Regions from separate parts of the Porphyrobacter sp. CACIAM 03H1 genome, predicted to be linked through region 2. Evidence: predicted binding sites of a transcription regulator. Region 2 holds the regulator's gene; each other region holds the start of a gene.
What was found. Region 2 encodes LexA, which represses DNA repair genes until DNA is damaged. Its sites were predicted from a motif close to GTTCCNCNCTTGTTCT; they were not measured.
Positions count from the first base shown of each region.

Region 1: a site for LexA is predicted at 5,797-5,812, ahead of CBR61_RS13265 (S24 family peptidase). Genes of this name have one in related genera too.
Region 3: a site for LexA is predicted at 4,859-4,874, ahead of CBR61_RS12015 (ATP-dependent helicase). Genes of this name have one in related genera too.

Region 1 covers NZ_CP021378.1:2,768,334-2,776,244, forward strand. Annotated here, with positions in the region: gene CBR61_RS13225 (MerR family transcriptional regulator) at 1-235, opposite strand, end outside; gene CBR61_RS13230 (integration host factor subunit alpha) at 255-554, opposite strand; gene CBR61_RS13235 (beta-ketoacyl-ACP synthase III) at 695-1,669, opposite strand; gene plsX (phosphate acyltransferase PlsX) at 1,666-2,751, opposite strand; gene rpmF (50S ribosomal protein L32) at 2,790-2,966, opposite strand; gene CBR61_RS13250 (MAPEG family protein) at 3,191-3,586, shown strand; gene CBR61_RS13255 (MBL fold metallo-hydrolase) at 3,714-4,355, opposite strand; gene CBR61_RS13260 (hypothetical protein) at 4,479-5,054, shown strand; gene CBR61_RS13265 (S24 family peptidase) at 5,067-5,747, opposite strand; gene CBR61_RS13270 (hypothetical protein) at 5,872-6,075, shown strand; gene CBR61_RS13275 (hypothetical protein) at 6,075-6,500, shown strand; gene CBR61_RS13280 (aldehyde dehydrogenase family protein) at 6,525-7,911, opposite strand, start outside.
Region 2 covers NZ_CP021378.1:2,288,100-2,296,010, reverse strand. Annotated here, with positions in the region: gene CBR61_RS10980 (citrate synthase) at 1-260, opposite strand, end outside; gene gltX (glutamate--tRNA ligase) at 316-1,752, opposite strand; gene CBR61_RS10970 (ComEC/Rec2 family competence protein) at 1,791-4,151, shown strand; gene lexA (transcriptional repressor LexA) at 4,280-4,963, opposite strand; gene CBR61_RS10960 (molybdopterin molybdotransferase MoeA) at 5,159-6,340, opposite strand; gene moaC (cyclic pyranopterin monophosphate synthase MoaC) at 6,337-6,810, opposite strand; gene trpC (indole-3-glycerol phosphate synthase TrpC) at 6,895-7,686, opposite strand; gene trpD (anthranilate phosphoribosyltransferase) at 7,691-7,911, opposite strand, start outside.
Region 3 covers NZ_CP021378.1:2,508,359-2,516,269, reverse strand. Annotated here, with positions in the region: gene CBR61_RS12030 (DEAD/DEAH box helicase) at 1-805, shown strand, start outside; gene CBR61_RS12025 (aspartyl/asparaginyl beta-hydroxylase domain-containing protein) at 888-1,658, shown strand; gene CBR61_RS12020 (sterol desaturase family protein) at 1,711-2,535, shown strand; gene CBR61_RS12015 (ATP-dependent helicase) at 2,543-4,849, opposite strand; gene CBR61_RS12010 (hypothetical protein) at 5,121-5,576, shown strand; gene rsmD (16S rRNA (guanine(966)-N(2))-methyltransferase RsmD) at 5,573-6,160, opposite strand; gene CBR61_RS12000 (pseudouridine synthase) at 6,157-6,936, opposite strand; gene CBR61_RS11995 (aromatic ring-hydroxylating oxygenase subunit alpha) at 6,956-7,911, opposite strand, start outside.

The DNA.
Region 1 (7,911 bases), 480 kb from region 2:
CCTCGGCACCCTTGAGGGTGTAGCCTTCGCGGTTCACCAGCCGGTCGATGGTCTTCACCAGCTCGACATCGGCAGCGCGGTAATAGCGTCGCCCGCCGCTGCGTTTCAGCGGCTTCAGCAGCGGGAACTGCGCCTCCCAGTATCTGAGCACGTGAGGCCGGATGCCGAGCGCCTCGCTGACTTCGCCGATGGTGCGCAGCGCGCCCTCGTCCTTGCCGTCATCGAAACCGGTCATCTGGCCTCACCTCTTGCTCTCACCCCTTGGCGATCCGTTCCTTGAGCAGCTGGCTCGCGCGGAAGGTCATCACCCGTCGGGGGGTGATCGGCACCTCGATCCCGGTCTTGGGATTGCGGCCGATCCGTTCGTTCTTGTCGCGCAGCACGAAGCTGCCGAAGCCCGAAATCTTCACGTTCTCGCCCTTGGCGAGCGCATCGCTCATCTTGGCGAGAATTGCCTCGACCAGATCGAGCGACTCGGCCCGGCTGAAGCCCATCTTGCGATTGATGGTCTCCGCCAGATCGGCGCGGGTCAAAGTCCCAACCGAACGCATCATGCGATTTCTCCTTCGCGGCGCGACCCGAAAGAAGGTTTTCTGCTTACGATTTTTCTCGCGCCTTTGCAAAGCGATGCCATGCCGGGGCTTGAGTTTTCAGCAATTGTGTTAGCGAAAGGGACAGACGCGGCTCTGCGCGGTCACATGCGGATGAGGCTCGCACCCCAGGTGAAGCCGCCGCCCATCGCCTCGAGCATGACGAGATCGCCGGGCTTGATCCGCCCGTCCTTGCGCGCGACATCGAGCGCCAGCGGCACCGAGGCGGCCGAGGTGTTGGCGTGATCCTGCACCGTGACGATCACCCTTTCGGGCGCGATGCCGAGCTTCTTCGCGGTCGCGTCGAGGATCCGGGCATTGGCCTGGTGCGGCACCACCCAGTCGATCGCGTCGGCGGAAATGCCTGTCTCCTCAAGCACTTCCCTGAGCACACCCGACAGGTTGACGACCGCGTGGCGGAACACTTCCTGCCCGCGCATCCGCACATGGCCGACGGTCCGCGTGGTCGAGGGGCCGCCGTCGACATAGAGCAGATCGTGCTGCGCGCCGTCGGCATGGAGCCGCGAGGCGAGGATCCCCGGCGCGTCCTTGCCGCCCGGCTCGCCCGAGGGCGCCTCGAGCACCACTGCCCCGGCCCCGTCGCCGAACAGCACGCAGGTGGTGCGGTCCTCCCAGTCGAGGATGCGGCTGAAGGTTTCCGCGCCGATCACCAGCGCGCGCTTCGCCATGCCGGTCCTCAACAGCGAATCGGCGACGCTCAGGGCATAGAGGAAGCCCGAGCACACCGCCGCGACATCGAAGGCGACCCCGCCGTTGCACCCCAGCGCGGCCTGCACCTTGGTGGCGGTGGCGGGGAAGGTGTTGTCGGGGGTGGCAGTGGCGAGAACGATCAGCCCGATGCTCGACGCCTCGACCCCGGCATCGGCAAGCGCGGCGCGGGCGGCGGCGATGGCGAGGGTGGAGGTGGTCTCGTCGTCACCGGCGATATGGCGCTGACGGATGCCGGTGCGCGCGGTGATCCATTCGTCCGAGGTGTCGACCTTCTCCGCCAGTTCGGCGTTGGTCACGATCCGGCGCGGCAGGGCCGAACCGGTGCCGAGCACGCGCGATCCGGTCACGCGGGAGCCTCGCTGTCCTTCGGCGTCGCCGCGCGCCCGTTCTGGCGCAGCGCGCCTTCGCCGAGGCGCGAGAGATCCTGCGCGATCCGCTCGGTCAGCTTGTTCTCGAGCAGGCGAGCCGTCACAGCGACCGCATGGGCGACGCCCTTGGCCGTCGCGCTGCCGTGGCTCTTCACCACCACCCCGTTGAGCCCGAGGAAGACCGCGCCGTTGTGGTTGTTCGGATCGAGATGGTGGCGCAGCAGCTCGGTCGCCGGGCGCGAGACCAGGAAGCCGATCTTGCTCCGCAGCGAGGAAGTGAAGGCCTGGCGCAGCAGATCGGTGACGAAGCGCGCCGAACCCTCGATCGCCTTCAGCGCGATATTGCCCGAAAAGCCGTCGGTGACGACGACATGGGTCTCGCCGCGGTTGATCTTGTCGCTTTCGACGAAGCCGTCGAACTGGAGCGCGAGGCCATCGCCGGCCGATGCGGCGGTGAGCATCGCTGCCGCATCGCGCAGTTCCTCGGTGCCCTTGATCTCTTCGGTGCCGATGTTGAGCAGGCGCACCACCGGCTTGTCGAAGCCGTTGACGATCCGCGAATAGGCCGCGCCCATCACCGCGAACTGGACGAGGTTCCTCGCGTCCGCCTCGGTATTGGCGCCGAGGTCGAGCATGACAACGTCATGCGCCTGCAAGGTCGGCATGATCGCGGCGAGCGCCGGACGGTCGATTCCCGGCATGGTGCGGAGCGCGAGCTTGCTCATCGCCATCAGCGCACCGGTGTTGCCCGCGCTGACCGCGGCCCCGGCATCGCCGGTCTTCACCGCGTTGACGGCAAGGCCCATCGAGGTGGTCTTGGCGCGGCGGATCGCCTTGCTGGGCAGCTCGTCCCCGCCCACCACGTCGTCGCAGTGGAGGATTTCGGAGGCCGCGCGCAGGTTCGGGTGGTTGTCGAGCGCCGCTTCGATCCGCGCGCCATCGCCCACCAACAGGAACTTGAATTTGTCGTGCTGGCGGCGGGCGAGGGCCGCGCCCTCGACCATCACGCGCACGCCTTCATCTCCGCCCATCGCATCGACAGCGATACGGGGCAGGCTCATGGCGCTCATCTCCGGTCTATTGTCCAGGCCAGCGGCGATCAGCCGACGGCGACAACCTGACGCCCGTTATAGTGGCCGCAGTGGCCGCAGATGTTGTGCGGGCGCTTCAGCTCGCCGCAGTTCGGGCATTCGTGGAACGCCTCGACCTTCAGGGCATCGTGCGAGCGACGCATGCCGCGACGGGAAGGCGAAACTTTTCTCTTGGGGACAGCCATGGCGGCACCAATTCCTCAAATAAACAACGTGCGCGCCATCGGCGCCTGCGATTCTCGAAGGCCGCCCTTACGGCAAGGAGGGCTGGCGCACAAGCGCGAGGCTGTGCGGGCTTTCCTTGGCCAGCAGCGGCGGGAAGGCGCGCGCTATAGCGGAAAAATCGCGCGTTGCAACCCGCGAGCGCGCGCCCTAGCACGAGGGCACATCAACGAGGGGATCTCCGTCCATGATCATGCTTCCCGTGACGCTCGCGGCCGCGGCCGCTGCGGCCGTGCTCAACCTGTGGCTTTCGATCCGCGTCGGCGCGGTGCGGCGCGCGCTGTCGATCAGCGTCGGCGACGGCGGAAGCGACAGCCTGCAACGCCGGATGCGGGCGCAGGCCAACTTCGTCGAGAACACGCCTTTCGTGCTGGCGCTGATTGCCGCCATCGAGCTGGCCGGCAAGGGCGGCGGGTGGCTGAGCCTGGTCGCAGCGGCCTACATGATCGCCCGGGTGCTGCACGGCTTCGGCATGGACGGCGGCAACTGGGGCTGGGGCCGGATGGTCGGAACGCTGGTGACGATGCTGGTGCTGCTGGGCCTCGCCGTGGTCGCGGCGCTGGTGGGCGCAGGGGTGATGTGATCCGCCAAATGAAGGCTCTCACCGGCCCGCCAACGGACAGGCCGCAAGACCGACCGGCCGCCCGCAGGTGCCCGTAGCGGAGCGAAGGAACAGCACCGAGGACGACCCCGCGGAGGCGGGGTCGCAATCAAGAAAGCGCGTAGTCGCTTACGAAGGCATTGGTCTTGCGCTCGCGCCCGAAGGTGCTGGTCGGGCCGTGGCCGGGGATGAACATCACGTCCTCGCCGAGCGGCCAGAGGCGCTGGGTGATGGAATCGATCAGGTCCTGATGGTTGCCGCGCGGGAAGTCCGTGCGGCCGATCGAGCCCTGGAACAGCACATCGCCGACGATCGCGAAGCGGCTGGGCTCGTGGAAGAATACCACGTGGCCCGGCGTGTGGCCGGGACAGTGGATCACGTCGAGCGTGAGTTCGCCCACCGTCACCGTGTCGCCGTGCTGGAGCCAGCGGGTCGGAGTGAAGCTCTTGGCAACCATCCCCCAGCGCGGGCCGTCATCGTCCAATTGGTCGATCCAGAAGCGGTCGTCCTCGTGCGGGCCTTCGATCGGCAGGCCCAGTTCGTCCGCCAGCATCCCGGTCTGGCCGCAGTGGTCGAGGTGCCCGTGGGTGACGAGCAGCTTTTCGAGCGTGACACCCGCCTTGGCGACGCCCTCCTTGAGCTTGTCGAGATCACCGCCCGGATCGACCAGCGCGCCCTTCATGGTCTTCGTGCACCAGATCAGCGAGCAGTTCTGCTGGAGCGGCGTCACCGGAATGATCGCGGCGCGCATGGGGAGTTGGGGTGCGGGGGTGTCGGTCATGGGCGCAAGATAGCCCTTGTGGCAAGACTGGCAAGTGACGGGAAATTAACGACTGCCCTGCCATGTTGTCGTGAATTTACAGGGAGGTGCGATATGTTCGGCTTGAAATGGGGCCGCGAACCGGCACGGGCCGAGATGCCCGAGTCGCTGGATCTTGCCAACCCCGAAGACCTCGACTGGGTCAAGGAAAGCGGCGACCCCTTGGTGTGGCATTGCGTCGCTCTGTCGATGGTGGTGTTCGGCGTCGAAGACGCGGATTTCATGGCCTGGCTGGTGGAGCAGGAACGCATGGACCGTGTTACCGCGCTCGCGATCTTCATGGCACAATCCAACGGCATACACCGGCTCGAAGGCGGGGTGCTGCCGCCCGAGCAGCTGCCCGAGCCCTATCGAAGCAGGCAGCTCTGCATCAACCACGTGATCGATCGGCTCTGTGCGCTCGACACGCACCGTTCCTGGCCGGAGCACGGCATCGGGCTTGAACCGGGGTGGGAAGACGATCGCGCCGCCCTGCTCGCACGGTTCGCCGACGATCCGCGCTTTCCACGGCGGATGTTCGCGACGCCGGTACCGAGACAGACCGCGAGAATGCCCTATCATGACATCGGCGAGGCCGAGCTCGTGTCGGAGGCATATATCCGGAAATACATGCCCTTTATGCTGGACTGACGGACGCGGGCGTCACACCCGCCCCCCCTTCCACACAACCCGCCCGATGATTGCGACCTCCTCGGCCGCAACCTCGACCGGCGGGTAGGCGAGGTTCTGCGAGAGCAGCGCCACCCGCCCCGCCCCCGCGCTGGCGACGCGCTTCACCATCAGCGTGTCGCCCAGGCGGACCACGTGGATGCCGTCGCGGAAAGCGCGGGGCGCGCGATCGACGAGGATCTCGTCGCCATCGTTGAGGAGCGGCTCCATCGAATCCCCCTCGACCCGGATCGCCGAGAGTTCGGCGCGGGCGAGGCCCTGTTCTTCCAGCCAGCGGCGCGAGAAGCGGAAGGCGTCGAAGGCGGCCTCCCCGCCCGGAATGCGCCCCGCCCCGGCCGCCGCGCCGAGATCGAGCCGGGGCACCTCGACCCAGTCGCCTCCATCGCGGCGCCTCGGGGGCTTTACGTAGGAATTATCCTTCGCCTCGCGCAGCTCCTCCTCGCCCACCCCTAGGAACCGCGCGAGCGTCGCGCGGTCCTGTTCCTCAAGCTTGCGGGGGCTGCCCTTTCGGATGAACTGCTGCAGATAGGACGGGTTACGCCCGAGCAATTCGGACAGGGCGGCGAGACTCACCCCCCGCGCCTGGGCCAATTCGAGCAGCCGGGCACGCGGTCCGGAGAGGCTCTCGACAGCATTCTGTTGGGTTTGCATCATGGAAACTTCCTACACGAAGGATTTTTCCTAGACAAGCGCGAAAAATCATGGAACATTTCAGGAACATCAGGCGATTCGCCCGATGCCAAGCCTTCGACTCGGCAACCGACAGGGACGCAACACCATGCTGCTTCGAACCATCGAGACCTTCCTCAGGGAACACGCCATGCCCGCCACCAAGTTCGGGCGCCTTGCCGCCCATGACCCGCGCTTCGTGCTCGACCTGCGCATGGGCCGCACCGCCCGCCGCGAGACCGAACTGCGCACCCGCGCGTGGATGCAGGGCTATGCCGACGGATCGGCGGAACAGACGAGGGGGATGGCCTGATGTTGACCGAAAGCTGCGGCGATCCCTTCGCCCACCTCAACGCGCCCTTCGACCAGATCGAGGTGAAGTCCGCCACCTTCCCCCTCGGCGTGCCCGCCGCGCTGCGCGCGCGGCGCTCGCTCGCGGACCGGGTGCGCAGCGCCCTGCTGCTGATCACCGGCGGGTCCGGCACCATCCTCTCGCACGAGGAAAAGGCCTGGGCCTCGATCACCTTCGCCGGCACGCGCCATGCGGTGGTGCTGGAGTTCTGCGGTGCCGAGGCGGTGGCCGCGGGCGAGGAGCTGATCGAGCATCTGCCCGATCACGAATTCGCGATACCCGGCCAGCTGGTCGCCGACGCCACGATCACCAAGGTCGACCACCGCTTCGGCGCAATGGAGCGGCTGGAAGTCACCGCCGTGCTGCTGCTGCTGGAGGAGGGTTGAGCATCCTCCCCCGGTGGGGAGGGATTACGTGCGCCGAATGATCAAATTCCGGATCTCGCTCATGTCCTCCATCGCGAAGCGGATGCCCTCGCGGCCGAGGCCGGAGTCCTTCACGCCCCCATAGGGCATGTTGTCGACCCGGTAGCTCGGCACGTCGTTGATGACGACACCGCCGACATCGAGCTGGTCCCAGGCATCGAACATCTGGAACAGGTCGCGGGTGAAGATGCCCGCCTGAAGGCCGAACTTTGAGTTGTTCACTTCCTCCAGCGCTTCATCGAAGTGATGGAACTTCTGAAGGATCGCGAGCGGGCCGAAGGCTTCCTCGTTCTTCGCCTTGGCGTCCTCGGGCACGCCTTCGAGCAGCGTCGCCTCCAGCATGTTGCCGCGCGACAGGCCGCCGCCGCACAACAGGGTCGCGCCCGCCTCGACCGCCTCGTCGATCCAGCCCTTGAGGCGCTTCGCCTCGCCGTCCGAGATCATCGGGCCGATGAAGGTGTTGCGGTCCTTGGGATCGCCCGCGATCAGTTTTCCGGCGCGTTCGACCAGCATCGCCTTGAAGCGGTCATAGACCTCGGCGTGGATCAGGATGCGCTGCACGCCGATGCAGGACTGGCCCGACTGGTAGAAGGCGCCGAAGATCACCCGCTCCAGCGCGTCGTCGAGGTCGGCGTCCTTGTCGATGATCACCGCCGCGTTGCCGCCCAGTTCGAGCACGACCTTCTTCTTGCCGGCCTTGGCCTTGAGGTCCCAGCCCACCCCCGGCGAGCCGGTGAAGGAGAGCAGCTTCAGCCGCTCGTCCTGGGTGAAGAGGTCCGCCCCGTCGCGGCTGGCAGGCAGGATCGAGAAGGCGCCCTCGGGCAGCACGTCGCACTCGGCCAGCACCTCGCCCATGATGATCGCCCCCAAGGGCGTCTTGGAGGCGGGCTTCATCACGAAGGGGCAGCCGACCGCGATCGCAGGTGCGATCTTGTGCGCGGCGAGGTTGAGCGGGAAGTTGAACGGCGAAATGAAGCTGCACGGCCCGATCGGCACGCGCTTCCACATGCCCTGGTAGCCCTTGGCGCGCGGGGAGATGTCGAGCGGCTGAACCTCGCCGTAGTTCCTGACCGCCTCCTCGGCGGCGATGCGGAAGGTGTCGATCAGGCGCGTGACCTCGCCCTCGCTGTCCTTGATCGGCTTGCCCGCCTCGACGCACAGGGCATAGGCGAGTTCGTCGAAGCGTTCGCGGAACCGCTTGACGCAGTGCATCAGCACGTCCTGTTTCTCGTAGGAGGCAAGCCGCGCCATCGGCTCGGCAGCGCGCACGGCACCGGCGATGCCCTCCTCGATCACATCGGGCGTGGCGAGCGCGGTGCGGAAGGCGACCTCGCCGGTGTACTTGTCGGTCACCTCGAGATCGGTGTTGGGC
Region 2 (7,911 bases):
CTGACTTCCATGAAGCTCGAATGCTCGGCCAGCTGGCCGATCGGATAACCGCGGTGCAGCAGCACGCCCTCGTCACCGTCGATATAGGTCAGCGCGCTTTCGCAGCTGGCGGTCGAGGTGAAGCCGGGATCGAAGGTGAAGGCTCCCGTCTGCGCGTAAAGCTTGCGGATGTCGATCACGTCGGGGCCGGTGCTGCCTTCGAGCACGGGGTACTCGTAGCTCTGGCCGCCGATTTCGAGTTTCGCCGTCTTGTCTGCCAAGATCTGTCTCCTGTCCAAAATCCTTGTGTGGCGCTCTGTGCCCGCGCAGCCTGCCTCAGGCGGCCTGCGCTTCGAGCCGGGCGAGCGCCTCGTCCCGGCCCAGGAGGACCAGCACGTCGAAGATACCGGGTGATGTCGTCGTCCCGGTCAGCGCCGCGCGCATCGGCTGCGCCAGCTTGCCGAGGCCCAATCCCTGCTCCTCGGCGAGCGCCTTCGTAGTGGCTTCCAGTGCCTCGCTTGTCCAGTCGTTTTGCGCTGCAAGTGCGTTGCAAACCGCGCGCAGGATGGTGCGGGCATCGCCTTCGAGCAGGGCCTGCGCCTTTTCGGTCATCGCAAGCGGGCGGGTGGCAAAGAGGAAGCCTGCGCCTTCAGCCACTTCGTTGAGGTTCTTCGCGCGCACTTTGAGCACCGGCATGGCCTGCGCCAGCAGCGCCTCGTCCGCGTTCTCGCCAATCCGCGCCGCTACCAGCGCGGCAAGACGCGCATCATCGGCCTCGCGCAGGTAGTGGCCGTTCAGGTTCTCGAGCTTTTTCATGTCGAAACGCGAGGGACTCTTGCCCACCCCGTCGAGATCGAACAGCGCCACCGCCTCGTCGCGGGTGATCTCCTCGCGGTCGCCGTGGCCCCAGCCGAGCCGCAGCAAGTAGTTGAACAACGCCTCGGGCAGGATCCCGAACTCGTCGCGATAGGCCTCGACCCCGAGCGCGCCGTGGCGCTTCGAGAGCTTGGCCCCGTCGCTGCCGTGGATCAGCGGGATATGGGCATAGACCGGATCGGGCCAGTTTCCCTCGATTTCGTTCATCGCGCGGATGATCGGCAGCTGGCGGAAAGCGTTGTTGAGGTGATCGTCGCCCCGGATCACGTGGGTCACCCCCATGTCGTGATCGTCGACCACCACTGCGAGCATGTACGTCGGCGTGCCGTCGGCGCGCAGGATGATATAGTCGTCGATTTCCTCGTTCTTCACCGTCACCGGGCCCTGGACGCGGTCGTGGATGGTGACCTCGCCCTCGGTGGGCGTCTTGAGGCGGATGACGAAAGGCGCGCCCTCGGGGGCCTCGGCCGGATCGCGGTCGCGCCAGCGCCCGTCGTAGCGCAGCGGCTTCTTCTGCGCCCGCTGCTCCTCGCGCATCGCCTCGAGTTCCTCGGGCGTGGCGAAGCATTTGTAGGCGTGGCCCGCATCCAGCAATTGCCAGGCAACCTCGGCATGGCGCTCGGCCCGGTCGGACTGGAAGATCGGCGGCGCGTCGTAATCGAGGCCCATCCAGTCGAGCCCCTCGATGATTGCGTCGATAGCCTCCTGCGTGCTGCGCTTCTTGTCGGTGTCCTCGATGCGCAGCAGGGTGCGTCCGCCGTGGTGGCGCGCATAGAGCCAGTTGAACAGCGCCGTGCGTGCCCCTCCGATATGCAGGAAGCCGGTGGGCGAGGGGGCGAAGCGGGTCACGACTTCGCCGGCGGTGCTGGCGGCGGGGGTGCTGCTTTCGCTTGCCATGGGCGTTGACTTCCTGTTCATTTCGAGCGGTTTGGGCCTTGACCGGGCCGATCGGGGGCGAGCCGATGCGCGATGTGCCGATCATACCGATGGGGGACGATCCGGGCGGCGGCGAGGCCCCCGGAGAACCTCGCCCGCGCCCTTGGCAAACCCTTGGCGGCTTGTCCAGCACCGGCAGCCGCGGGGCGTGGAGCGGGAGGGGGCTGGATGCGGCCGAGGGCTTCCTCGCCGCAGCCGGGTTCGATCGCGCACCATGGCTGGCGGTGGTCTTCGCGGGCGGCATCCTCGTCTGGTTCGCGCTGCCGACGCCGACACACTGGATGGTGGCGATGGCCGGCGGCGCGGGAGCGGCGCTCGCCGCGCTGGCGCTCTGGCCGCCCGGAAGCGTGGCGGACGAGACGCGGGGCAACCTGCGCAGGGCGGTGGTTGCCTGTGGGCTGGTCTTCGCGCTCGGCCTGGCGGTGGTGTGGGCACGCTCCGCGATTGTCGGCGCCGCGCCGATCGCGCGGCCCGCGGTAATGCTGATCGAGGGGCGGGTGCTCGCCCGCGAGGATCAGCCTGCGGAAGGCCGCCTGCGGCTCACACTGGCGATGCGCGAAGCGCCGGACACGGCGGCGCGCAAGGTCCGGATCAATGTGCCGCTCGCGGCGCTGGGCGAGGGCGGGCCGCCCCCCGGCCTGGCCGAAGGTGCGGTTGTGCGCCTGCGCGCAAGGCTGATGCCGCCGGCACACCCGATGCTGCCGGGAAGCTACGATTTCGCCAGGGCCGCGTGGTTCCAGGGACTCTCGGCAACGGGCACGATGGTCGGGCCGCTCGCGGTGATCACTCCAGCCCCCGGGAGCGGTGGGATCGCGGCGCTGCAACGCGGGCTTGCCGACCATGTGCGAAGGCAGGTGACGGGTTCCCCCGGGGCCATCGCGGCGGCCTTTGCGAGCGGCGACCGCGGCGGTATCGCGGGGGTGGACGAGGCGGCGATGCGGGATTCGGGGCTAACCCACCTGCTCTCGATCAGCGGGCTCCACGTCAGCGCGGTGATCGGCGCGGCCTATTTCCTCGCCTTGCGGCTGCTCGCCCTTTGGCCTGCGCTTGCCCTGCGGGTGCGGCTGCCGGTGGTGGCGGCGGGGGCGGGGGCGCTCGCCGGGGTGGGCTATACCCTGCTGACCGGGGCTGAGGTGCCGACGGTGCGCAGCTGCGTCGCCGCCCTGCTGGTGCTCGGCGCGCTGGCGCTCGGGCGTGATGCGCTGTCGCTCAGGATGGTGGCGCTGGCGGCGGGGTTCGTGCTGCTGCTGTGGCCGGAGAGCGCGATCGGGCCGAGCTTCCAGATGAGCTTTGCCGCGGTGCTGGCCATCGTCGCACTGGCAGGTTCCGCGCCCGTCCAGACCTTCCTCGCCCCGCGCGAAGAGCCATGGTGGGCGCGCGGCGGGCGGCGGGTGGCGATGCTCTTCGCGACCGGTGTGGTGATCGAGCTCGCACTGATGCCGATCGTGCTGTTCCACTTCCACCGCGCCGGCATCTATGGCGCGCTCGCCAATGTGGTTGCCATCCCGCTGGTCACCTTCATTGCCATGCCTCTGATTGCATTGGGACTTCTCCTCGACACGCTGGGGCTGGGAGCGCCCGTGTGGTGGTTGGTCGCGCGCGCGCTGGAGCTGCTGCTCGCCATCGCGCATCTCACCGCCTCGCAGGCGGGCGCAGTGCGCCTGATGCCGCAGATCGGCGGGCTCACGGTGGCGCTCTTCGCGGCCGGTGGGCTATGGCTGGCGCTGTGGCGCGGGCGGGTGCGGCTTGCCGGTCTGCTGCCCGTCGCCGCCGCGAGCGCGATGGCGGCGGCGACCCCGATTCCGGACGTACTGGTGGCGGGTGACGGTCGGCAGGTGGGTCTCACGGTCGAGGATGACGAAGGAAACCCGCGCCTGCTTGCCCTGCGCGACAGCCGTTCTTCCTACACACGGGACAACCTGATGGAACTCGCCGGCGTCGCGGCCGAGCCCGTGCCGCTGGCCGAGTGGCCGGGAGCGCGCTGTTCCTCGGCCTTCTGCACGATGAGCCTCGAGCGCGGGGGGCGCGAATCGGTGCTGCTGCTGGGGCGGGGGCGCGAGCAGATCGAGGAGCGCGCCCTTGCGGCGGCCTGCGCCGATGCGGATATCGTCGTGGCCGAGCGGTTTCTCCCGCGCTCGTGCCGTCCGCGCTGGCTCAAGGCGGACCGGCGGTATCTGGAGCACACGGGAGGACTGGCGATCGACCTCGCGAGGGAGCGGATCGCCACCGTCGCCGCGAGCCAGGGGGAGCACGGGTGGTGGCAGGGCGGCAAGGAACGGGTTGGAAAGCCGCGCCCGGAGGCAAGCGCCGAAGCACCGCCCGGTCAGACAGCACCACACGAAGCAACGACCGGGCGATGAAGCGGCAATGACACCGGCACGACATCGCCTTGGAACGGCGCTCGCCGGGCCACGACAGGATGGAAAAAGGGGCGCCGTAAGCGCCCCTCTAACTCCAACATGTTCGCAGCCATCCGGCCCGGATCACCTCAGTGATAGCGCCGCAGCAGGCCGGCGAGCTTGCCCTGCACCTCGACCTCGTCGGGGCGGTAGTATTGCGGGTCATAGGCCGCATTGGCCGGATCGAGCCGGACCTGTCCGCCCTCGCGCCGCAGATACTTGAGCGTCGCCTCCTCGCCGCGCACCAGCGCGACCACGATCTCGCCGTCGCGCGCGGTGCTAGTGCGCCGCACCAGCGCAAAATCGCCGTCGAAGATCCCGGCTTCGACCATCGAATCCCCCGACACCTCGAGCGCATAGTGTTCTCCCGGGCCGAGCAGCGCGGCGGGCACGGGCAGGGTCGACTGGCCTTCGAGCGCCTCGATCGGGGCGCCGGCGGCGATGCGGCCGTGTAGCGGCAGCTCGATCACGTCGTTCGCAGCCTCGGGCGCGCGGGGCGCGGGCGAGGGCATGGCCACCACATTGTCGCCGGCCGGCGCAGCACGAGAGGGCGTGGTGTCGCCCGGTTCCCGGATCACCTCGAGCGCGCGCGCCCGGTTGGGCAGGCGCCGCAGGAAGCCGCGTTCCTCCAAGGCGGAGATCAGCCGGTGCACGCCCGACTTGCTCTTGAGATCGAGCGCCTCCTTCATTTCCTCGAAACTCGGCGAGATCCCGGTCTCCTCCAGCCGCTGCTGGATGAAGACGATCAGCTCGCGCTGTTTTGCCGTCAGCATTGGTCAAGTCTCCTGTGGTCGCACCCACGGTGCGCCGGTCACAGCGCACCATGCCAATCCCTTGCGTGCGCCAAGAGGCACCCCGAACAGGTGCGTTGATTGCACTGGCCGCTCGCCATTAAGGTGAACGAACAAGGAACAATTAGGAAACTAAATTGACTGAGTCAAGCGCGGCCCGCAGCAAACCCGCGCAATTCAGCCATTCTGGAGGCGGAACACCGGAACGGGCGCGCCTGCGGGGACGGGCGGGGCACCTGCGGGGCGATCGATCAGGCAATCGGCGGCCGCCAGGGCGGAGAGCGCCGATGAATCCTGCGATCCTGCCAGTCGCACCGCGTCCCCCTCGCTCACCGCCCGCAGGAACTCGCGTCGGGGGCCGACGGCGGGCAGAGGCTCGCCCGCGCGCAGGATCACGGGGCGGGGCAGGGGATCGGGATCGCCCTGCGCCGCCCGCACCAGCGGCAGGGCGAAGAGGAAGGCGGTGACGAAGCTCGACACCGGATTGCCCGGCAGGCCGAGGATCACCTGGTCGCCGCGCGTGGCCACCAGCAGCGGCTTGCCCGGCTTGATCGCGATCTTCCAGAAGGCGATCCCGGCCCCCCAGTCGGCGAGCGCGGGCTTGACCAGGTCATGGTCGCCGACCGAGGCCCCGCCCGAGGTGACGAGGATGTCCGTGCCCTCGGCCAGAGCAAGCGCCCCCGCCAGTGCCTCGCGGTCGTCGGGCACAGGCCCGATGCGCGTGACCTCGCACCCCAGCGGCGCGAGCATCGCGGCGATCATGGCGGCGTTGCTGGCGGGGATCTGGTGGGGGAGGCAACGGGCGGGATCGGGTGCCAGCTCGTCCCCGCTGTCCATCACCGCCACGCGCACCCGCCGGGTGACGGGGAGCGTGCCATGTCCGCCCGCGAGGGCCAGCGCGAGGCGAGCGGGGGTGAGCCGCGTGCCTTTCGCGAGCAGCAGGTCCTCGGCATGGAAATCGAATCCGCGCGCGCGGATGTGCCGGCCGGGCGGAGGCATCTCGGTGGCGGTGATCCGCCCGTTCTCGTCGGCCGCGTCCTCCTGAAGCAGCACCCGGTCGGCTCCCGGTGGCACCATCGCGCCGGTCGAGATGCGCACACACTCGCCGGGGGAGAGGACATCGCGGAACGGCGCGCCGGCGCGGCTCTCGCCGACCAGCCGCCACGGCCCCTCGCCGGGGGCGAGCGCATAGCCGTCCATCGCCGAAAGGTCGGCCGGGGGCTGGGTCCGCGCGGCGTGCACGTCCCCGGCAAGCACGCGCCCGAGCGCGGCATCGGCGGGGACGGTCTCGGAACGGAGCGCGGGTGCGAGGGCAAGCAGGCGGGCCTGCGCGTCCTCGAGACCGAGCGGCGCGGTCATTCGGGCGCGGTCCAGTCGCCCGACTTGCCGCCGGACTTGGCGATCAGGCGCACGGCGGAGATCACCATCCCCTTGTCGAGCGCCTTGGCCATGTCGTAGATTGTGAGGAGTGCGATGGAAACGGCTGTCATCGCTTCCATTTCGACCCCGGTCTTGCCCGTGAGAGAGGCGGTGGCGACGGCGCGGATGGCGCTTTCCTCGTAATCGAATTCGATGTTCACCGCCTCGAGCCCGAGCGGGTGGCACAGCGGGATCAGCTCGCCGGTGCGCTTGGCGGCCATGATCCCGGCGATGCGCGCGGTGCCCAGAACGTCGCCCTTGGGGGCATTGCCGGCGCGGATCGCGGCGAGGGTTTCGGGCCGCATCGCGATCCGCCCCTCGGCGACCGCGCGGCGGGCGGTGGCGGGCTTGCCGCCGACATCGACCATGTGCGCCGCGCCGCTTTCGTCGAGGTGGGTGAGTCTGGTCATGGGCCTCCCTAACCGTTCGCCTCGAGCGAAGTCGAGAGGCTCAAGACCGGTGTCTCGACTGCGCTCGACACGAACGGGCCCTTGCTACTCTGCCCCGAGCAGGGCGCGGGTGGCACTGGCGATATCGTCAGCGCGCATCAGGCTCTCGCCGACGAGGAAGGTGCGCACGCCCGACGCGGCCAGACGCGTGAGGTCCGCGTGGGTGTTGATGCCGCTCTCGCCCACTATCAGCGTGCCCTCGGGCATCAGCGGAGCGAGACGCTCGGTGACGGCGAGCGAGGTGGTGAAAGTTTTGAGGTCGCGGTTGTTGACCCCGATCAGGCGCGATTGCAGCACGCGGGCGGCGCGCTCGAGCTCGGCCTCGTCATGGACCTCGACCAGCACGTCCATCCCCAGTTCGCGGGCGGCGGCCTCGATCTCGGCCATGAGGGTATCGTCCAGCGCGGCGACGATGATCAGGATCGCATCGGCCCCGATCGCGCGCGCCTCGAGGCACTGCCAGGGATCGACCATGAAGTCCTTGCGCAGGACGGGGAGGGCACAGGCGCTGCGGGCTTCGATCAGGTAATCCTCGTGGCCCTGGAAATAGGGCGCGTCGGTCAGCACCGAGAGGCAGGCCGCCCCGCCCGCCTCGTAGGCGGCGGCGTGCTCGGCCGGGCGGAAGTCGGCGCGGATCAGGCCCTTGGAGGGGCTGGCCTTCTTGATCTCGGCGATGAGGGCGAATCCCGAGGCCGCGCGCGCGCGCAGGGCGGCCTCGAACCCGCGTGGGGCGGTCTGGATGCGCGCGGCGCGGGCGAGCTGGTCGTCGCTGATCGCCAGCTTGCGGGCGGCGACGATCTCGCGCTTGGCGGCGCAGATTTCCTCGAGCTTGTTCATCGTCTCACTTCGCTAAAGCAATCCAGCGTTCGAGCAAGGCCAGGGCCGCGCCCGAATCGATCGCCTCGGCGGCCATGGCCGCCCGCTCCGGCCAGCTTTCGCCGCGTCCCGCGACCGTCAGCGCGCCCGCGGCGTTGAACAGCACCGCATCGCGATAGGGGCCGGGGGTGCCCATCAGCAGCGCCCTGAGCGCGGCGGCGTTGTGCCGCGCATCGTCGCCCCGGA
Region 3 (7,911 bases), 220 kb from region 2:
CATCGAGGTGAGCCGCGCGGCATCGACCAATGCCGACATCACCGCCTTCAAGGTGCCGGTGAAGTCGCGCGCCAAGCGCGAGACGCTGCGCTGGTTCCTCGAGAACGATCTGGTCGAAACCGCGATCATCTTCGCGAACCGCAAGACCACCGTGCGCGAGCTGAACCAGAGCCTCAACCGCCACGGCTTCCGCTCCTCGGAGATCCACGGCGACATGGACCAGTCCTCGCGCCTGAAGGAGCTTGACCGCTTCAAGAAGGGCGAGGTCAATATCCTCGTCGCCTCCGATGTCGCCGCGCGCGGGCTCGACATCAAGGGCGTGTCCCACGTTTTCAATTTCGACACACCCTGGCACCCGGACGACTACGTTCACCGCATCGGCCGCACGGGCCGCGCAGGGGCCAAGGGCCGTGCCTTCACCTTCGTCTCGGAAGAGGACGCCGAGGCGATCGCCAATGTCGAGAAGCTGACCGGCAGCGCGATCAAGGTGTTCGGCAAGGCCGATGTGCGCGTCGATCTCAGCGAGGCGATTGCCAAGGCCGAAGCCGCCAAGACCGAGCGCGGCGCCGCGGAGGCCGACCCGCGCGAGGAGCGCAAGCCCCGCCGCGCCCGCCAGGAACGGGAGGAACGCGAGGAGCGTCCTGGCAAGGAACGCCGCCCTCGCGACGAGCAGCGCGAGGAACGCCCGGTGCGCGCCGAGCGGCCCGAGCGCGGCGCCCGCCGTCACCGCGAGGACGATGAGCCGGTGCCCGCCGGCGAATGGAACGGCCCGCGCCCGAGCTTCCTAGACGTCGGCTTCGGCTAGAGCGTTTCAGGGGCTTTCGCGAAGCAAGACCTTGGGGTAACGGGACAAGGTTCGTCCAACCCCGGCGAAGGATTACCCTTCAGTGAACTGGCAGCAAACCGTCAATGCGCGCGGCTGGAAGGTGCCGTTCGTCAACAAGTCCCTGTTCCAGATCGGCAAGGACCTGCGACCCAAGATCGACCGGATCATCATGAACGCGTCGAAGATTCCCGATACCGCGATCGTGGACAAGGCCGCCTTTCCGTGGATCCCCGCACTCGAGGCGCGCTGGCAGGACATACGCGACGAAGCCGTGCGCATCCGCGCCGAGGACATTCCCTCGCTCGGCGACATCTCCTTCGATCACGGCCGGATCGCCGCCGACCGGCGCTGGCGGGCGTTCTTCATCAAGGGCTACGGCTACCGGATGGAATCCAACGCCCGCCGTGCGCCGATCACCGCCGATCTGCTCGACAAGGTGCCGGGACTGGTCACCGCCAACTTCTCAGTGCTCGAAGCGGGCGGGCACATCCCGCGCCACTGGGGCATGACCAAGGGGATGCTGACCTACCACCTCGCGCTCAAGTCCCCCGCCGAGCGCGCGAAGTGCCGGATGCATCTCGAGGAAGGCGAGGCGGTGCATGTGCTGCACTGGGACGAGGGCGAGTCCTTCGTCTTCGACGATATGTTCAACCACGAGGTCTGGAACGAGACAGACGAGGATCGCTACATCCTGCTGATCCAGATCAAGCGCCCCTGCCGCTGGCGCGGCAATGCCATCCAGAACCTGTTCCTGTGGGCGGTGGGGCGGTCGCGTTTCGTGCAGGATATCCGCAAGGCGATCGAGGCCGCCGGGGGCAAGGTCACCGCCTGAGCGCGGCTGCGGCTTAACGCTTTGTTGGCGGGTGTCCGGCTAGAACGCGCTGGTGACCGGCACCATCCTCGAAGCCCTGCGCACCGAACTTGTCGAATTGCTGCCGATGGCGGTGGTGTTCGGCCTGCTCGCGCTGGCGCTGAAGCGCGGGGCGGTGTTCTCCGGCATCCGCCGGGCGCGCGGCGAGATCGTCACCAATCTGGCGTTGCTGCTGGTCAATGCCGTCGTGGTCGTGCCGCTGCTGGCGATCCCGCTGATGACCGGCAAATCGCTGCTTCCCCGTCCCGAGGTGCTGGTCGCCTTCTGGGAGGGCGTGCCGGGCCTGCTCCCGCTGTTCGTCGCCATCGTGCTGATCGACTTCGCGGGCTACTGGCGCCACCGCCTCGAGCACACCCGCGCGCTGTGGCCGGTCCATGCGACCCACCATGCCGACGAGGCGATGAACTGGCTGAGCCTGCGGCGCAAGCATCCGCTCGGCGAGGCGCTGAGCCTGCTGTTCGACAACCTGCCGGTGATCCTGCTGGGCCTGCCGTTCTGGGCGATCGCGATCGCCTTCATGCTGCGCAGCTGGTGGGGCTATTTCGTTCACGCCGACGTGCCCTGGACCCTCGGGCCGGTCGGGCGGGTGATGATCTCGCCGGCCGCGCACCGACTGCACCACATCCGCGACGAACGGCTGATGGGGACCAATTTCGGCAACACGGTGACGCTGTGGGACCGCGTGTTCGGCACCTACATGGACCCCGCGCCTTTCGTGAACTGCGAGACCGGCATCGCCGAAGGCACCCGCGACGCCTGGGGCGAACTCAAGCGACCCTTCGAGGCGCGCTACTGGCGCAAAAGCGTTGCCGACGTGGCCGAACAGCCCGCCGCCTGACTAGCGTTCAGCCCACCACTGTCACGAAGCTGTCGAGCACCCGCTTCTCGCCCGCTTCCTCGAACAGGATGGTGAGCTTGTTGCCCTCTTGGTCGATCACGCAGCCCGTGCCGAACTTGGCGTGGGTGACCATCGCACCGATCGCGATGTCGGAGCGGGCGGGGGCGGCGAAGCTTGCGGCGGATCGCGTGTTCTCGCGCACCCGGGCAGGCGTGGTGTCGTAGCCCGAGGCGATGGCGCGCCGCCAGCCGGGCCCTCGGGCTTGCGCGCGGTCGGGACGGCTCTGGGCGACGTGGGCGAAGGGGTCTTCCTGCTCGCTCCAGTTCGCCCGCCACAGCGAGGCGCCGCCTGTAAGCGTCGTTTGCTGTTCGATATGCTCGGCCGGCAGTTCATCGATGAAGCGCGAAGGGATCGAGCTGGTCCACTGGCCGTAGATCCGGCGGTTGGCGGCGTGGAGGATGGTGCAATGCCGCCGCGCGCGGGTGATCGCGACATAGGCGAGGCGGCGCTCCTCCTCCAGTGACGCAAGGCCCCCCTCGTCGATCGCGCGCTGCGAGGGGAAGACGCCTTCCTCCCAGCCGACGCAGAAGACGTTATCGAACTCCAACCCCTTGGCAGCGTGGATCGTCATGATCGTCACCGTCTCGCCCTCGTTCGCGCGGTCGTTGTCCATGACGAGGCTGACGTGCTCGAGAAAATCGCCGAGGGTCTCGTATTCCTCCATCGCGCGCGCAAGTTCGGAGAGGTTCTCCGCACGTCCTGCGCTCTCGGGCGAGCGGTCGGCGGCGAGCATCGCGTTGTAGCCGGATTCTTCCATCACCAGCCGCAGCAGGTCTGCGGGGCTGAGCGTCTCGGCCTGCTGCCGCCAGTGCAGGAACTGGCGCATCAGCCCGCCGATGGTGATCGCGGCGCGCTTCGGCAGCTCGTCGCTGTCTGCCAGTTGCAGCGCGGCCGCCGCCAACGGCAGGCCGGTGCGGCGGGCGTGCGAGTGCATGGCCTCGAGCGCCTTGGCCCCAAGCCCGCGCTTGGGGACGTTGTGGATGCGCTCGAAGGCGAGATCGTCCTGCGGCTGGGCGATGAGGCGCAGATAGGCGAGCGCATCGCGGATTTCGGCGCGCTCGTAGAAGCGGAAACCGCCGATGATCCGATAGGCGACGCCGATCTGGATGAAGCGGTCCTCGAACTCGCGCGTCTGGTACTGGGCGCGCACGAGGATCGCGACCTGATCGAGGCCTGCACCTTCGCGCTCGAGCCGCTCGATCGCCTCGCCCACCCGGCGCGCCTCCTCGGGCGCGTCCCAGACGCCGATGACCTTGACCTTGTCGCCGCCGTTGACCTCGGTCCACAGGGTCTTGTCGTGGCGCTGCGAATTGGCGCGGATCAGCCCCGATGCCGCGCCGAGGATGTGCGGGGTGGAGCGGTAGTTCTGTTCGAGCCGGATCACCTCGGCGCCCGGGAAATCCTTCTCGAAGCGCAGGATGTTGGCGACCTCGGCCCCGCGCCAGGAATAGATCGACTGGTCATCGTCCCCGACCACACAGATGTTCCTGTGCCCTTGGGCGAGGAGCCGCAGCCACAGGTACTGGACGGCATTGGTGTCCTGGTACTCGTCCACCATGATGTAGCGGAAGCGGCGCTGGTAATCGGCAAGGATGTCGTGATGCTGCTTCAGGATGTTCAGCATGTGCAGCATCAGATCGCCGAAATCGCAGGCGTTCAGTTGCTTGAGGCGCTCCTGATAACGGCCATAGAGCGCCGCGCCGCGGCCGTTGGCATAGGCCTCGTTCTCCACCGCATCCAGGTCCGACGGATTGAGGCCGCGGTTCTTCCAGCGGTCGATCAGGCCGGCAAGCTGCCGCGCAGGCCAGCGCTTCTCGTCGAGATCGGCCTCGGTGATCAGCGCCTTCAGCACCCGCAGCTGGTCGTCGGTGTCGATGATCGTGAAATTGTGCTGCAGGCCGACCAGCTCGGCATGGCGGCGCAGCATCTTGGCGCAGATCGAATGGAAGGTGCCGAGCCACGGCAGCCCCTCCGCCGCCGGGCCGAGATGGTGTGCCACGCGCTCGCGCATTTCGCGCGCTGCCTTGTTGGTGAAGGTGACGCACAGGATCTGCGAGGGCCAGGCGCGCCCTGTCGCAACCAGATGCGCGAGGCGCGAGGTGAGCGCGGCGGTCTTCCCCGTTCCCGCGCCGGCAAGCATGAGGACGGGCCCCTCGGTCGCCAGCACGGCCGCACGCTGCGGCGGGTTCAGCCGCGCGGCATAAGCGGGCACCGACTCGGGCGGAGCGGCGGGGGAGGGCAGGGGCGGGCTCATCGTCTTGTGCGAACAGGTAGGGAACAATTATCCCCGGAGCAAGCCGCGAGGCGCCTTGCCGCACAGGCATTGCGACGAGCGGATCCTCGGCCTGCCGTCTTTCAGCCACATTTGCCGACCGGACGGGGCAGTGACGGGTTGCCCGGTCGGCCGGAGCATTGTCCCGGGAAGCACCGTGGCCATATGTGGAGATGTCCGGTTCGCAGGGGTCGCGCCGCCGGACAGAATACAGCGTTCGTCGTGCTCGGGTCAGTTAATGATGGAGTTACCCATGCACAAGTCTCTGAAGATTCTCGGTCTTGCCGGTGCCGCTTCGGCTCTGGCGATGACTCCCGCCCTCGTCTCGGCTCAGGATGAAGCGATGCCCGGCACCACGCCGCCGAGCATGCCGGACACCGGCACCACCACCACGACCACGCCGCCGACGGCGCCGTCCGACACCACCACCGAAACTCTCCCCGAGCCCACCGAGGGCACCGTGGACGACAGCACGATGCCGCCCCCGGCATCTGCCTCCAAGACCATGACGGTGGAAGAACAGCAGGCGGCCGTCGCAACCTGGCCGGCCGAGACCCAGACCTATTACCAGTCGCTCACCGAGGAGCGTAAGGAGATGTTCTGGGCGCTGTCGGATGCGGACAAGGTCCGGCTGAGCCAGCTGCCGGAAGACCAGCGTGAAGTGGCCTGGGGCCAGATCGAAAGCCAGATCAAGTCCTCGCAGGGCTAACCCGCACTTTCGTCGCGGACCGTCGCCGGGCCGGCAGCGGAAGCTTCCATCCGCAAGAGGTGGAGCTTCCCCTTGCCGACCCGGCGTTCGGTGTCGTGCACCAGCCCCTTGACCGCCACGTCCTCGTTGAAGGCGGTCTCGAGCGCAATCCAGGTTTCCGGGCCGATCCATCCCAGCCGCAGCAGCCGGTCGAGCGCAACTTCGCCGGCACCCGACTGGTAGGGCGGATCGGCGAGGATCAGGTCGAGCGGCCTTGGACAGGCACGCAAGGCCATGACCGAGCCCGCCTCCACTCGCGCCTTGGCACCCGCACCGAGCGCCGCGACATTGGCGCGGATCACGTCGCACGCGGCGCGGTCCTGCTCGACGAACAGGCACGATGCCGCCCCGCGCGACAGGGCTTCGAGCCCAAGCGCGCCCGAGCCGGCGAAGAGATCGACGACCTGCAACCCCTCGAAATCGCCGAGCCGGCTGGTGAGCATCGCAAATAGCGTCTCGCGCGCCCGGTCGGCTGTCGGGCGCGTGGCCTCGCCCTTGGGCGCGGCAAGCTTCCTCCCGCGCCATTCCCCGGCGATGATCCTCACTTGAGCGGACCCTTCGCCAGATCGGCAAGGAAGCGGTCGACCGGCTTGCCCTTCAGCTCCACCGCCTGCCCGCGCGGCAGATCGCCGAGCGCGAAGGGGCCGTAGCCGACGCGGATCAGGCGGTTCACCTGCAAGCCCAGATGTTCGAGCACGCGGCGGACCTCGCGGTTCTTGCCCTCGGTGATGGTCATCTCGATCCACAGGTTCCGCCCGCTCGATCGCTCGAGGTTCGCGTCGATCGAGCCGTAGCGCATCCCGTCGATGGTGACGCCTTCGATGAGGTCCTCGAGCTGTTCCTGTGTCACGGTCCCGAAAGCACGGGCGCGGTAGGTGCGGGGCACGCGGCTGGCGGGCAGTTCGAGCGTGCGCTTCACCGCGCCGTCATTGGTCAGCAGCAGCAGCCCCTCGGTATTGAGGTCGAGCCGCCCCACCGGCATCACCCGCCCGGCGTTCTTCGGCAGGGCATTGCGCAATGCGGTGTAGATCGTCGGCCGGCCTGCCGGATCGCGCTCGGCGGTGATGAGGCCGGTGGGCTTATGGAAGGCGAACAGCCGGGTCGGCTCGGCGGCGGTGACGGGCCTTCCGTCGACCGTCACGCCCCTGAGGTTCGGCAGGATGGTCGCGGGGGTTTCAAGCACCTTGCCGTCCAGCGCCACGCGCCCCTCGGCGATCATCCGCTCGACCTCGCGGCGGCTGGCGATCCCTGCGCGGGCGAGGAGCTTCGCGATGCGGTCACCCTGGGGGCGGTCTTCGGAGCGGGGAGGCTGGGTGGGCATGGCGGGGGCGAGTAGGCGCTCAGCCCGCCGCCCGCAAGGCTTCGCTCACGATCGCATCGAAGCGCGCGATCCCGCCCTCGAGCGTGCCGAGGGTGATGTGATCGACCGCACCCGAGGAAAGCCCCTGCTGGCCGAGCTCCGCCGCGCGGAAATCCTCGCTGGCGAAGACCCCGCCGTCGAGCAGGTTCCAGCTCCTTTCCCAATGCGCGAGCGCCTTCTCGGTCGCGGGTGCCTCCGGAATGAGCATGAAGTCCTCGACGAGCGTCAGGTCGGCTGCCTGCGGCATAAGCACCATCACGTTGACGTAGTCGGGGCTGGGGACGATGATCGTCGCCGGCAGCAGCTGGTAGGCGAAGGTCACCACCCGCCTAAGCTGCGCCATGTCGGTGAGGTCGACGCCCTCCATCTCCTCGAGCCGCCCGACGGCGCTGCGCTGGTGCGGGCCGATCTGGTCGCCCGCCGTGATCCCGTCCTTGAAGAAGGGGCCAATGGTGGCGGCGTGGAGGCGCGTGACGTGGTAGCTTTCGAGGAAGGCATCCATGATGAGCTTCCAGTTGCCCTTTACCGTGTGGAGCTTGCGCCGGAACAGGTGCGCGCCCGCCAGTCCGAAGGAATCCAGATCCCTGCCCAATTCCTGTGCAGCGCCGAAATCTGCACCTTCGACAGGCGCGAACCAGACAAGGCCCCCTGCCTCGAAACTGGGCAGTTCGACGAGGCCGTAATCCGCCTTGTCGAGGCCGGGGAAAGTCTCGGGCCGGGGGAGGGCCATCAGCCCGCCATCGAGCCGGTAGGTCCACGCGTGATAGGGGCACACGAGGCGCTTGGCGCATTGCACTTCGTTGCCTTCGACCAGCCGCGTGCCCCGGTGGCGGCAGACATTCAGGAAGACGTGGGCGCGCCCCTCGGCGTCGCGGGTAACAATCAGCGGGCGGCCCGTGGCATCGTGCGGCACCGCCATGCCGGGATCGGGCAGGA